4 regions of the Desulfovibrio inopinatus DSM 10711 genome follow, and region 1 is predicted to be linked to each of the others. Evidence: riboswitches for the same ligand, from Rfam matches in the RefSeq annotation. Region 1 holds a riboswitch; each other region holds the start of a gene.
What was found. A riboswitch is a leader RNA that binds a small molecule or an ion and turns the genes downstream of it on or off. The one in region 1 is predicted to bind cobalamin.
Positions count from the first base shown of each region.

Region 2: it holds a riboswitch for cobalamin, as region 1 does, so the genes downstream of both, G451_RS0125620 (sirohydrochlorin cobaltochelatase) here and G451_RS0108295 (FecCD family ABC transporter permease) in region 1, are expected to answer to the same signal.
Region 3: it holds a riboswitch for cobalamin, as region 1 does, so the genes downstream of both, metE (5-methyltetrahydropteroyltriglutamate--homocysteine S-methyltransferase) here and G451_RS0108295 (FecCD family ABC transporter permease) in region 1, are expected to answer to the same signal.
Region 4: it holds a riboswitch for cobalamin, as region 1 does, so the genes downstream of both, G451_RS0103495 (ribonucleoside triphosphate reductase) here and G451_RS0108295 (FecCD family ABC transporter permease) in region 1, are expected to answer to the same signal.

Region 1 is NZ_AUBP01000007.1:180,425-183,942, reverse strand. It holds cobalamin riboswitch at 1,005-1,195, shown strand; gene G451_RS0108295 (FecCD family ABC transporter permease) at 1,422-2,459, shown strand; gene G451_RS28390 (ABC transporter ATP-binding protein) at 2,456-3,286, shown strand; gene G451_RS0108285 (ABC transporter substrate-binding protein) at 3,249-3,518, shown strand, end outside.
Region 2 is NZ_KE386882.1:79,319-82,836, forward strand. It holds gene sucD (succinate--CoA ligase subunit alpha) at 1-1,504, shown strand, start outside; cobalamin riboswitch at 1,543-1,722, shown strand; gene G451_RS0125620 (sirohydrochlorin cobaltochelatase) at 1,855-2,754, shown strand; gene G451_RS0125625 (GGGtGRT protein) at 2,826-3,518, opposite strand, start outside.
Region 3 is NZ_AUBP01000002.1:96,680-100,197, forward strand. It holds gene G451_RS34010 (hypothetical protein) at 526-1,008, shown strand; cobalamin riboswitch at 1,175-1,394, shown strand; gene metE (5-methyltetrahydropteroyltriglutamate--homocysteine S-methyltransferase) at 1,557-3,518, shown strand, end outside.
Region 4 is NZ_AUBP01000002.1:259,570-263,087, forward strand. It holds gene G451_RS0103485 (heterodisulfide reductase-related iron-sulfur binding cluster) at 1-492, opposite strand, end outside; gene G451_RS0103490 (hypothetical protein) at 713-1,282, opposite strand; cobalamin riboswitch at 1,484-1,659, shown strand; gene G451_RS0103495 (ribonucleoside triphosphate reductase) at 1,835-3,518, shown strand, end outside.

The DNA of each region.
Region 1 (3,518 bases):
AGGCTCTAACGTCGCCCCGTCACAACTCCATGTCCTGAGAGTCAAGAATCGATGTCAGAAAATACGAGACTGCCATACCATCACAAATCAGCACGGACGGAGAAAAGGGAGGACCGACTGGAACAATGAAAAACAGAGAATAAACGGATTGGAGTGAAAAAGCGACAAAAGAAGTAAGACAGTTACAACACCATAGCGCGATACTGGAGCAATTAAAATTCGTTCACATGCCTTCAAGCCAATAATCCTGGCAAGACAGATACATGGACATGGCGATCAACCATTCTGATGTCTCGTAACGTAAAACTCCAGGAGACGCCATGTCCATTCACCGTATAAAATGAAGTACTGTGCTCAAATCGATATCCGTTCTATTTCTTAGAATCACCTTGATCGAGAACCATGCGGTTCACCATGCCGCATTTGGGGCACCCTTTTCCAGGAGATTCTTCATCACAGGCGGAACAGTATATCGTAAAACATCCAATACATCTATAAAGAACGTCATTCGGTATTTCTTTTCCACAGTTAGGACATATACCGTTGTAGTTTGCCATTATTCATCTCTCCTTATTTACGTCTCTCGTTGAGTCTTTCATTGGCATTCAAACGATGTACGACATAGGATGCAAAATGATTTATGAATGGCACCCTTGCGCGAACATCTACGTTCATGCAGCCATAATCCTCTATTCTTCGAAACATATTACGCAGGGGAGTGCCCAAGAGGCCGTGGAGGTAATACGTGCTCAAGAGGGGGCTTATACATCATTGCATTTCCGAGATATCCTTGAAAGATGATCCCCTACACCCAAAAGCGCTGCCTGTATACGCCCATCTCCATCGTCTATCCTCAGAAAAACAATATTTTACATATATTTTGAGCAATTAGATTGTCACTCTCTCTCTTCGTTGCGTGTCAGACAAAATGAAGACCAATATATCAACGTGCAATTGAGCAATTCGGTCAAGCCCCCAACCTTGACAGCCCCCCAGGCACCGCATACATGGAGCCCATTCAGGGTGGCCCGATATCTGGGCAGAATAGGGAATCCCGTGCGAATCGGGAGCGGACCCGCCGCCGTGAGTTTCGCGTAGTTTGCGCAACCGCACTTTCATTGATGCCACTGAGATGATCGGGAAGGCGAATTTGCGGGAAATGAGCCGGAAGACCTGCCTTGAATGATTGTTGGCGTCGGCAACGAGGAATCTTGCCGGGCGCATGCATGCGGAGACGAAATACGGACGTCCCGAGAATCGATACATATCGGTCCGGGACGTTTTTTCATAGACGCACCATCCTGCCCGCACTTTTGCCCCTTGTTTTGCTATGCGACCTGGCTATGATCCATCGTGGTCTATTCGCGTGTTATCCACTCTTTTCCAAATGCCCTGCAATTCATGAATTCGGGGCCACTATCATGCCCATACGACACGTTGCCCTTTTCACCTGTTTCAGCGTCCTTTCGATCGCGTCCTTGCTTGCGGCCTGTACGCTGGGGCCAATGCCTGTACCCCTCGATCAGACGCTTGCCGTGCTCTGGTCGGGCATTTGGCCATTCTCCACTGGTGTCGTTGGAGATGACACCATTCGCACGGTAATTCTGGATATCCGGTTAAGCCGGGTACTGCTGTCGTTTCTTGTCGGCTCGGGCCTGGCTGTCTGCGGGGCGGCATTTCAGGGCGTGTTGCGGAATCCCCTTGCCGATCCCTTCACGCTGGGGGTGTCGAGCGGCGCGGCGTTCGGCGCATCGCTTGCGATGAGTCTCGGCATGGCTGGATCGACCGCCGTGTTCGGGATGACCGGCTTGCCTGTGGCCGGTTTGGCCGGAGCGTTGGCGGCGCTGTTTGCCGTCATGGCGCTGGCGAGATCGGCAGGTGGATTTCGTCGAGAAACCCTTGTGTTGTCCGGCATTGTCGTCGCCACGTTTCTGGCGGCACTGATTGCCCTCGTCAAAGCGCTGGATGAAGACGCGGTTGGCGCTATTGTCTTTTGGATTATGGGAAGCTTCCAAGGCCGCGGTTTTATGCATGTGTGGCTCTATCTCCCGTATGGCATTGTCGGAACGGCCATTTTGTTATTTTACAGCCGCGAACTCGACATGTTGAGCTTGGGCGATATCCAGGCCGAACAGCTCGGTGTAGCCGCAAAGAGAACGCGACTCATTGTCTTAACAGCCGGCAGCCTCATGGCAGGGGCGGCTGTAGCCGTTTCCGGTGTTATTGGATTTGTCGGCCTGGTGGTGCCTCACCTGGTACGTCGAATGGTCGGGGCAAGCCATCCTCGCTTGCTCATGGCATCGGCCTTTGCCGGAGGATTGCTGCTGCTGTGGTCCGATGTCATCGCGCGCCTCATCCTTCCCGGCGGTGAAGAATTGCCGGTGGGCGTTGTCACAGCTCTGGTCGGGGGGCCATTCTTCTGCCTTGTCTTGCGTCAAAGCCGACGGGAGCATGCATGATCGAAGCGCACGACCTCGACTGCGGTCACGGTTGCACCACCATCCTCCAGCATGTCTCGTTGCAGATTCAAGCAGGGGAGATGGTTGGCGTGCTCGGTCCGAATGGATCAGGGAAAACGACATTGCTGCTTACACTTTGCGGTGTCTTGCCACCACTTCGCGGAACGGTCCACGTGGATGGACACAATCTTGCCGGAATGTCTTCAAAACGTCGGGCAGCGAAAAGCGCCAGCGTTCCGCAGCGGCTCGATGCCGTGTTTGATATGGATGTGACAAGCCTCGTCCTCATGGGACGATATCCCTATCTTTCTTTACTCGGCAACTATGGTCCGGACGATGTCCGAGCCGCCGAAACCGCCATGCAGGAAACCGGAGCATGGCCCTTACGACATAAAAACGCCCGAGCACTCTCGGGAGGCGAACTCCAACGTGTGTTGATTGCCCGAGCATTAGCCCAAAGTACGGGAGCACTGTTTCTCGATGAAGCCTCGTCCGGTCTTGATATTGGTCGCAAAATTGAGATTCATGACCTGCTTCTTGCCAAAAGCCGAGGCGGCATGGCGATTGTTTCAGCCATCCATGATTTGAATCTTGCCGCCCAATATTGTTCCCGACTTATTTTTCTCCAACACGGCCGCATCATTCTCGATGGACCGACAACTGACGTCTTCACGCAAGACAATCTCAGACAAATCTATGAAACACCACTTACGGTCTTTCCCCATCCCGTCACGGGCGCCCCGCAATGCTTACCGATTCCCGGTTCTCATCGCACTGTGTCTGAGCCAGATGATGTTATGCACCCAGGCTGCGACGGTCTGGGCTGAACCGATTGTTTTCACCGACGACCTCGGTCGCAACGTCCAGCTTGAGGCCCCGGCAAAACGGATCATCGCGTTATACGGCGCCTTCAACGAGATCCTTGCAGCCATGGGACTGGAAGACCGCATTGTCGGCCGCACCAAAGCCGATTTGCTGCCGCCATCCATTGTGGACAAACCGTCCATAGGAACGCACATGCGCCCGAATGTTGAATTAGTGGTCGGTCTTCGGCCCGAT
Region 2 (3,518 bases), on a different contig from region 1:
CCTCGACGCCAAAGTTGAAATCGGCGACAATGCATTGGCTCTCTCCCCAAATCCAAATCGATTCCACCTCTCCGCCTATCTCTCCGAACGAGAAAATCTCGCCCGCGCCGTGGGTCTTCCATTCCATACCTTGGATGGTTGCGTTGGGCTTGTCGCCAATGGAGCCGGTCTGGCCATGGCGACCATGGATATACTCAATGCGTCCGGTCTCCGTGCCGCCAATTTTCTCGATCTCGGAGGTGCTGCGGACAGTGAGCGCATGAAGACCGCATTTCGACTCCTTTTTGACGATACCCAGGTCGAAGCCGTTTTTATCAATTTTTTCGGTGGAATTCTTTCCTGTGCAAGTGTTGCCTTTGCCATGACCGAGGCCCTTGAACAAAATGCTCCCCCGAAACCCCTCGTCGCCCGCTTGGCGGGGAATTCTGCCCAGGAAGGCCGTCAAATTCTTTCCTCTCTTCCCGGCGTTCTGCAAGCCAATGATACGGCCGAAGCCGTCAGGCTCCTGACAAAAGCCTTCGGTGCCAAACCATCACATGGATCAATTTCTGACTTCGCATTCAGCACCCCCAAAACGCTCCCCTTCCAAACGGCATCTGCGATGCCCAAATCGTTACCTCACCCCACAGGTCCAGCGCTCCCGAAAGCTGCCGAAACGAAAATTCTCATTCAAGGTATCACCGGACGCGTCGCCGGACACCATACCCGACTTATGCTTGATGCCGGTACCAATATTGTGGCTGGCGTCACGCCATTCAAAGGAGGAGCATCCGTTTGCGGCATCCCCGTCTATGACAGCGTTGCGCAAGCCGTCCATCACCATGGCGCAACGGTCAGCGTTATCTTTGTCCCGGCTGCATTTGCCCCGGACACGGTATTGGAAGCCGCCGATGCCGGTATTGAGACTGTTATTCTCATTACCGAAGGTATTCCTCAGTTACCGATGCTTGCACTCCTCTCCCGACTTGACCAAACCTCAACCCGTCTTATCGGCCCCAATACCCCCGGAATCATCGTTCCAGGAGCATTCAAAGCGGGGATTATGCCGACGGATCCATTCCGACCGGGACGCGTGGCGGTTCTCTCGCGAAGCGGAACGTTGACGTACGAAGCGGCCGCCCATCTCAGCAGCCGTGGGCTTGGACAATCCATTTGCATCGGAGTGGGGGGAGACCCGTTTATCGGATCCTCTTTTGCTGATCTCTTGCCACATCTTTTGGCCGATGACACGACGGATGCCATTCTCATGCTTGGTGAAGTTGGAGGCAAAGCCGAGGAGGAGGCTGGCCGTATTTATGCCGAATGCGGCGCGCCCAAACCCATGGCAGCCTTTATTGCCGGATTGAGCGCCCCTCCGGGAAAACGCCTCGGACACGCTGGAGCTATTATCGAATCCGCTGGCGATGCCCAGTCCAAAGTACGCAGTTTGCACGATGCCGGAATTCCCGTTTTCGACCAACTCGACAAGCTGGCCGACGCCCTCGCCACCACCATGGCACGATAAGGTTGGTTCCTTGCACGTCTTGACCGAAAGACACGCTGCACGATACAGAAAGCGCGGGTGCTCATCATGAGCTGAAAAGGGAATCCCGTGAAAATCGGGAGCGGACCCGCCGCCGTAAACTCCAATGTTGCCACGTTCCTTGTGTGTCACTGGGAAAACCTGGGAAGGCCGAACGTGGTGGAGTAAGCCGGAAGACCTGCCCGACGAATAAGGATATGGTGTGACGGCAACGGGCTTTTTGCCGATCATACGACCAGGGCAAAAAAACGTCTTGTCCTTCTTGAGGCATTGCCGATGGAAGGACTTTTTTATCGGCCCATCACAAAGCCCGCGACCTTTCCGAGGTATGCATGTTTCAACGTCTTTTCTCGACAATCATTCTACTGCTGATTCTTTGTGCTTTCCCAACAATGCAGGCCTATTGCGGCCATGATGGTCCTAAACAAGATAAACCGGGAATTCTTGTTGTCGCATTTGGTACCACGATGCCCACGGCAGAAAAAGCGCTTCAGCACATTGAAGGTGTCATCAAAAAAACCTTCCCCAACGTACCAGTGCGCATGGCCTATTCATCAAAAATCGTTCGGGCCAAAATCGCTCGGGAGCAACACCGGAATATCGCGTCACCAGCCGAAGCACTTGCACAGATGAAAGATGAAAATTTTACCCACGTCGCGGTCCAATCGCTTCACAGCATTCCAGGTGAGGAATATCATAACCTACTGAAAACAGCTTACGCTTTTCCAACGATGGGCAAGAGCATGCAACAGGTTGTCATGGGAATGCCCCTCATGGCGACATCCACCGATCTCGAAAAGGTCGCCGATGCGATCATGGCCTGTCTGCCCGCTGACCGAAAACCCAATGAAGCCATTGTCCTTATGGGACACGGAACACACCATCCAGCCGACGTCTATTATGCGGCTCTCCAGTATCATCTCGCCAAGCGAGACCCCAATATTTTTGTCGGAACGGTTGAAGGCTTCCCAACGCTCGACGACGTAATCGAAAAGCTCAAAAAAAATGGCCTGACCAAGGCCTGGCTCATGCCGTTAATGTCCGTGGCGGGTGATCATGCCAATAATGATATGGCCGGCGACGAGCCCGATTCATGGAAGTCCATTCTTGATAAAAACGGCATCACGAGTGTACCAGTGCTCACAGGGCTGGCAGACTATGACCAGCTGGTCGCCATATGGGTTGATCATCTCAAAACAGCCTATTCTCAACTCAATATCAAGTCTCACTAACATCGTCGGGGGGCGTACGCCCCCCGCTTATTCATGACACGCTCGTGTAAGCGTCTTTGTAATTATCGATACTATTGCAGAGCCTGCGCAACGGCTACAGCAACAGCCACAGTTGCCCCGACCATGGGATTGTTCCCCATACCGATCAGTCCCATCATTTCAACATGTGCCGGAACCGACGACGATCCCGCAAATTGGGCATCGCAATGCATTCGTCCCATCGTATCGGTCATACCGTACGATGCCGAGCCGGCTTTCATATTATCCGGGTGCAACGTACGTCCGGTGCCGCCTCCCGAAGCAACAGAAAAATACGGTTTTCCCTGACTGAGGCGTTCTTTTTTATAAATGGCGGCCACGGGATGTGTAAACCGCGTCGGATTGGTCGAGTTTCCCGTGATGGACGCATCCACACCTTCGTGATGATTGATGGCTACCCCTTCACGGACATCATCGGCTCCAAAACACCGCACATCACCACGATCACTCTGGGAGTAGCGAGTTTCAGAAACGATATTCAACTCTCCCGTTTCATAAACAAAACGGGTTTTGACGTGCGTAAATCCGTTGATTCGAGAAATGATATGAGCCGCGTCTTTCCCCAATCCATTGAGAATGACGCGCAAAGGTTGTGTTCGTGCTTTGTTGGCGAAATGCACAATACCCAAGGCACCTTCAGCCGCTGCAAACGATTCATGACCGGCAATAAACGCAAAGCACGCTGTCTCTTCCGACAGTAACATTGCCGCCAAATTACCATGGCC
Region 3 (3,518 bases), on a different contig from region 1:
ATAGAAGTTGAATTTCATTAGACTATTAACATTGTTTTTGTGTTGTTTCGTTTTAAGATTGCGCTTTGTCCTAATAATTTGAGTGGAAAGAGCATGCTCGTATTTGATACTCCACGGTATGTAAACACACTTGGTTGGCTTGGTCTACCAAAGGATACGGAGGCAGGGGCATTTTTGTTGCGTCGCTTCGAGCTTGACTATTGGGATGCTTGGGGAAGTTGGCCTTATCAAGCGCTTCCTTCCTTGGAGCAGCTTCAGGCCATACGAGATATGGGAAGTTTCTCCCCACTCACATTTACTGCGGTTATCCGGCCCGATATCGATGAGAGGAAGATTGATACCGCTATGTCCTCGATACGCAAGCGATTCAACGCTGAGTTTCGTGTATTGAAGACGCATTTGGGGCACTGTCCCAAGCAGCAATCTAGCCGCGAATTCTACTCACGAAGAACTCGTCGTCGTTTGACACATGCAGATCGGATATTCGTTGTTCAGCGCGAAACGCTTCTTCCAGAACATTTTGTCATGTTCAGCTGGCAATCTCGGTTGAAAAAACTTCGTTCTATTCATGAGTTCTCATCTCCCGACGAGCATCATTTTGCGCGATTGATAACAACTTTTGGTGATCATCCTGAAAGTACTGCTTGTTTCGCTTTGCGACGACGCGATACAGGAACGCTTGCTGGTGTTTTCCTGTTCTTCTCAGACATTGGCGGTCAAAGCTGGCACGCGCATAGTTTTTTAGTGGATGAGCACGTTATGAAGGATTTCGGAACATATTTATTATTCGACCAAGCGATTCATTTTTTCGGAGACAAAGAGGTGTGGTTTGGAGGTGCTCCTTCTGGAGCAAACGGCGATGGTGTTTTTACCTTTAAAAAGAAATTTGCCAATTCATCACGTCACGCACACATTTTGTGCGTTGATTTGCATGAAGCCGAACTCACAAAGATACGCCAAACGTGTATGACGTCTTCTTGGTTACCAAATTATCGAAATGCAATGTAAAATATAACATAACGATAAAATCGAAAGTGCTGTGTAGCTCTCCGATGCTTTGTACCTGTTGCCTCTGTTGAGAAAGAAGGGGAAGTCTTGTCTTGTCGGTTGTTCATGTCTTCCCCAGACAATCTCCACCGTTGATTCTTCTCGATGAAGGATCAAATTGACAGCCTTCACCGCGTCCGTTAGAGGGACGCAATACATTGGTATATATTTGCCTGTTGGGAAACGGAAGACGGTGAAAATCCGTCGCAGACGCGCTGCCGTAACTGGATAAGGGTGCTTGGCAAAACCACTGGATACATTCCGGGAAGGATTTGCCTCCAGAGCTGAGACGAAATATTTCGTCTCCCCCCAGAAGCCGGAAGACGCCCCGACAAGGCATGCATTCGGGCCTCGCGAATAAGGCCGGAATCGGAGTACCTCGCGTTACACTGTTGTGACGTGGTGTGTATCCTTTTTCGGCCCGTTTCCTTTTATCTGGAAACGGGTTTTTTGTTTGCGTGATGCGCCCGAGTGAAACACTCAACCTTGCATTTGAAGGAGTGTCACGCATGCTGACGCATACGCTCGGCTTCCCGCGAATTGGACGCCATCGTGAACTGAAGAAGGCTGTGGAGTCGTTTTGGAGAGGTGAGAGAACTGCTGCAGATCTCACAGCGACATGTAAAGAACTTCGCATAACGCACTGGAAAGAACAGCGTGATGCGGGGATTGACATCATCACCGTCGGTGACTTTTCTCTGTATGACAGTATGCTGGATACCGCCGCCATGGTCGGGTGCATTCCTGAACGGTATGGTTGGAATGGTGAATCGGTGGAGTTGGATACGTATTTTGCCATGGCTCGAGGAGAGAGTGAACGTGGCATGACCGCGATGGAAATGACCAAGTGGTTTGATACGAATTATCACTATATTGTCCCGGAATTTACTCAAAATCAGATTTTCTCACTCTCTTGCGAAAAGCTTTTCCACGAAATTGAAGAAGCGCGGGTTGAGCACAAGCGCGTCAAAGCGGTTCTTCCTGGACCGTTTACCTTTCTTCGACTCGGCAAAGCCGTAGGCAGTCCTTTTGACACTATGTCGCTGCTTCCCGGGCTGCTCGACGTCTATTCCGAGATCATTCATCGTTTGAGTTCTGTCTGCGAGTGGATACAGCTCGATGAACCGGTGCTTGCCCTGAACCTTCCCCAGGAATTGGTTCCACAATTTCGTCAAGCCTACATGAACATCCTGCAGCAGGCACGTCCAGCCAAGGTGATGTTGTCCACCTATTTTGGTGCTATTTCCCATAATCGATCGTTTGTTTCGCAACTTGAAATTGATGCACTCCATCTGGATTGCGTACGAGCGCCTGAACAATTGGAATTCATGCTTCCCGAACTTGCCCCTCAAACGTGCCTTTCGCTTGGCGTTGTCGATGGGCGCAATATTTGGCGGGTTGATGCACAGAAAGCGATAACGCTTTGTGAGACTGCCGTGTCTGTTGTTGGACTGGATCGGGTTATGATTGCGCCATCGTGCTCTTTGCTTCACACGCCGGTGGATCTGGATGAAGAAACGGCCTTACCTGCTGAAGTAAAAAATTGGATGGCTTTTGCACTGCAAAAATGCCGGGAAGTACGGATGATTGCCGATGCAGTACGCGGCCATGGCGATCCCGTGTTACTGAAGGAGAATGCCGACGCTTGGGAAGCTCGGAGAAATTCGACTTCCATTCGAAACGATATTGTTCGTCAACGAGTGGAAAATATGACGCCTGATATGTTGTGTCGCCATACCCCTTACGACCAACGCCGGACCGTGCAGCGTGCACTCCATGGTTTGCCCTTGCTCCCGACGACAACCATCGGGTCTTTTCCGCAAACGACAGAGATTCGGGCGACGCGGAGCCAATGGAAGAAAGGAGCGCTTTCGGTTGAGGAATACACGGAGACAATGCGCGGCTTCATTAAAGATGTCGTTGAGAAGCAGGAAGAAATCGGCCTGGACGTGTTGGTTCACGGAGAGCCGGAGCGCAACGATATGGTCGAGTATTTCGGTGAGCAATTGGATGGATTTTGTTTTACCAAGAACGGCTGGGTGCAGAGTTACGGAAGTCGATGTGTGAAACCACCTGTTATCTTTGGTGATGTGAGCCGTCCTGCTCCCATGACCGTAGAATGGACACGATATGCTCGATCCCTGACACAAAAGCCCATGAAAGGGATGCTCACGGGGCCGGTGACGATACTTTGCTGGAGTTTTGTACGCGACGATCAGCCCAGAAGCATGACATGTACTCAGATTGCCTTTGCTATTCGGGATGAAGTGCATGATTTAGAACGTTCGGGAGTTGATATCATTCAGATTGATGAGCCGGCTCTTCGTGAGGGGTTACCGCTTCGCGATGAGGACAAGGCGGAGTATCTGCGGTGGGCCGTGGATTGCTTCCGCCTTGCAGCCAATGGTGTGGACGATGGAACGCAGATCCACACCCACATGTGCTACGCAGAATTCAATGAAATTCTCGGT
Region 4 (3,518 bases), on a different contig from region 1:
AGCGGGCCGTGTATCCCATCCTTCTTTTTTTGCTATGGCGGGAAACGCTGTCCGAGGAATCAGGGGCAATTTGCGTTTGGCATGAATACCGGCGGTTTTTCTGATCAATCCTCCGGAAAGCGGGTGTTGCAACAGGGCGTTCGCAATTTGCGGAGCGGCACCGCATAATATCCCGAGACGTTCGACGTCTTCAAGAAGGCGCAGGGGCAACGGGAGGCCATCCCGTTCGATGAACATGGTTTTGGCCAAAAGGATATCCTGCCGGACATCATCGCAGGGGCACAGTGCGCAATAGTTGCAGCTCTCTGCCAATTCGCGCAATTCGGTTCCTGTGATCCGTTCTCCTGTTTCCTGTTCCCGGTCGACAAGGGCATAGAGTTTGGGAAAGAATAGGCAATTCGTTTCGTACATGTACCGACAGCAATCACAATCCAGGCACAAGTCGACGACTTTTCGCATCTGACGTTCGGCATTATCCATCTGCGTACTCATATGTGTTTCGCGACGACATCAGGCAGATTCGTCGCGTGTGTTGAGTGTGGTGAAAGGGAAATACGATTGATTCACGGAGAGCGGTGTTGTGTTGTTATTTTTAACATATATACGCGTGGGGAGTATGGCGGGTCAAGATAGGACCACGTGTTGTTTTCTGCAATGCGAACATCCGGAGAATATTGGTATGGAGATACCTGGGATTATGGGTGTCTTCCTGCTACATATGCTTGTTTTTCGCTGCATACTTTCCCATTACCCAAAGCAGAAGCACACAGATGAGCGCGCCAATCAGCGCTGCAGGAAGGATGGCCCATCCTGACGTACCGCCTTCAAGTCGCGACCAGATAATTTTAAGTGTGGCGGCTGCAATGACAATGAGCATGGCTAGCCTGATGTTTCGCATGAAGCATGCGATCCCCATGAAAAGGTAGGTCACGAGTACCGCAATCCAGCCGAGCACGGTGAACGTTGTGATATCGCCGTAGAGATAAGCGTATTCCGACTGGAGAAACGCCGTGACGTGTGGATCAGGATTTTGGGGTGGTGGAAACCAGCCCATGGATGTTGCCATGGCAAAAATGGAAAACGCCATGCCACCGAAAGATTTTTTCCAGGCAAAGAAACAAAACGGCAGCAAGAGCAGGGGGCGGATATACCAACTCCATACATTGTGATGCCGCGCCCACATCCAATCAAAGAATGTGGGCGAAAACATCATGAGCAGGATGAACGCGAGGGTGCCGACTGAAAAAACGATTGCGAGAATGACATCACGTGCTTTCGACATAGGTTTCCTTGGGTGTCCACTGGAATGCGTACATCCCTCGTGGGGGTTGGGTCTTTGAATGAGGAATATTGCAAAATTTTTCGTAATTGCTTTCAAAAATTTTATGGTTCCCTGTCAACGCGTATTTTTCGGTCCCCTTATGAGATGAGGATGGGGAAGGATCGTCTTGCGTCCTGCTACAGCTTGAGGTACTTGCCTGCCTCACCACGATGTTCTTCAGGTGGCCACAGGCCATAACAGGGAATCCGGTGCAAATCCGGAGCGGTCCCGCCGCTGTCATCCTCATGGACGTGTGATCCTCAAACGCCACTGCCGTCAGGCGGGAAGGCGGATCATACGAGGATAGCCAGAAGACCTGCCTGAAGCATTTCCTGCCCGCTACGGTTCGCGGAGCCCGTAGAGGGACTTGAATGGACACACCATATAACTGTTGTCGCGGTTTTTCGGTTCTGCCGTTGGACCTCGCGTCGGCAACATCATCAAGCAGTTAAGCCGTGATCACTTTTTTCTGTGCCGGCTCTTTCCGCGTCGCTGCTTGTGTCATGATTTTTTATGCCCAGCAAAATTCTCAAGCGTGATGGTTGTATCGAAACCTGGTCGACCAAGCGAATCGGCAATGCCATTTTCAAAGCACTCAATGGAAGTGGCATCAAAGACCCGTTACTTGCGGACCGATTGGCCAGAAAAGTCGAGCAGAAGCTCAAAGAAGCAGACGTCGACATCCCCGAACAAGAAGAAGTGCAGGACATGGTTCAGCAGGTGCTCATGGAAGCACGGCTGTACAAGGTGGCCGAGCGCTACATTATTTATCGGGAAAAACGTCGTGAACTGCGTTCTCAAAACGCCGCCTATTTGGACATTGCCGGTGTAACGGACAGTTATTTGAACAATGTCGACTGGCGCGTAAATGAAAATTCCAACATGGTCCATTCCTATCAGGGGCTTATTTTGCACATGGCCGGTGCCGTTCAGGCTCGGTATATGCTGGAAAGATATCCTGAAGAAGTCCGCATGGCCCATACCCACGGCTACTTCCATATTCACGACCTGTCATTTGGACTCGCAGGATATTGCTCCGGTTGGAGTTTGCGGGATCTGCTCTTGGAAGGGTTCAATTTGCGGGATAGGTGCTCCTCGACACCGGCCAAGCATTTTGACGCTGCGTGCGGGCAAATAGTCAATTTTCTCGGAACACTGCAAAATGAATGGGCTGGGGCGCAAGCCTTCAACAACGTTGATACATACCTGGCTCCCTTTATTCGATACGACAACTTGAATTACAACGATGTAAAGCAACAGATTCAAAAGTTGCTGCATAATCTGAATGCGACATCTCGTTGGGGCGGGCAGAGTCCGTTCACGAATTTCACGTTCGATTTTTCACCCCCGGCACACATCGCCAACGAAGCCGTTATTATCGGCGGCGAGTTGCAAGACTCGACCTATGGTGAGTATGCCGAGGAAATGGCCATGATCAACCGGGCGTTCCTCGAAATCATGTTGGAAGGCGACGCCGATGGCCGCATTTTCTCCTTTCCAATTCCCACGTATAACGTGACCGAAGACTTTCCCTGGGATTCCGTGGAAGGGAAACTTCTCATGAAGATGACCGCGAAATACGGTGCACCGTATTTCCAGAACTTCATTAATTCCGATCTGAATCCGGAAGATGTGCGCTCCATGTGCTGCCGCCTGCAAATGGACTTGCGAGAGATTCGCAAGAAAACCGGTGGATTGTTTGGCGCCGGGGATTTGACCGGGTCCATCGGGGTCGTGACCCTGAACCTTCCCAAGTTGGCCTATCTTGCCCATAACGAAGAAGATTTCCTGGACTTGATCACGGAATATGCTTCGTTGGCGAGTGAGTCCTTGGAGTTCAAACGGAAAGTGGTGCAGAAGAATCTTGATGCAGGCATGTTTCCGTTTTCTCGGCGGTATTTGAAGAATGGTTTCAAAGGTCATTTTTCGACCATTGGCTTGATCGGTGGTCACGAAGCCTGCATGAACCTGTTGGGCAAAGGCATCGAAAGCCCCTCCGGTATGCGCTTGATGAAACGTATACTCAATCATCTGAGAAGTCTTGTTGTGCAATTTCAGGAAGAAACAGGAAACTTGTACAACCTGGAAGCCACGCCCGGAGAAGGCACATGCTATCGACTCGCAAAGATCGATAAAGCATTGTATGCCGATATTTATACGTCCGGCAATGGAACGCCGTATTATACCAATTCGACAC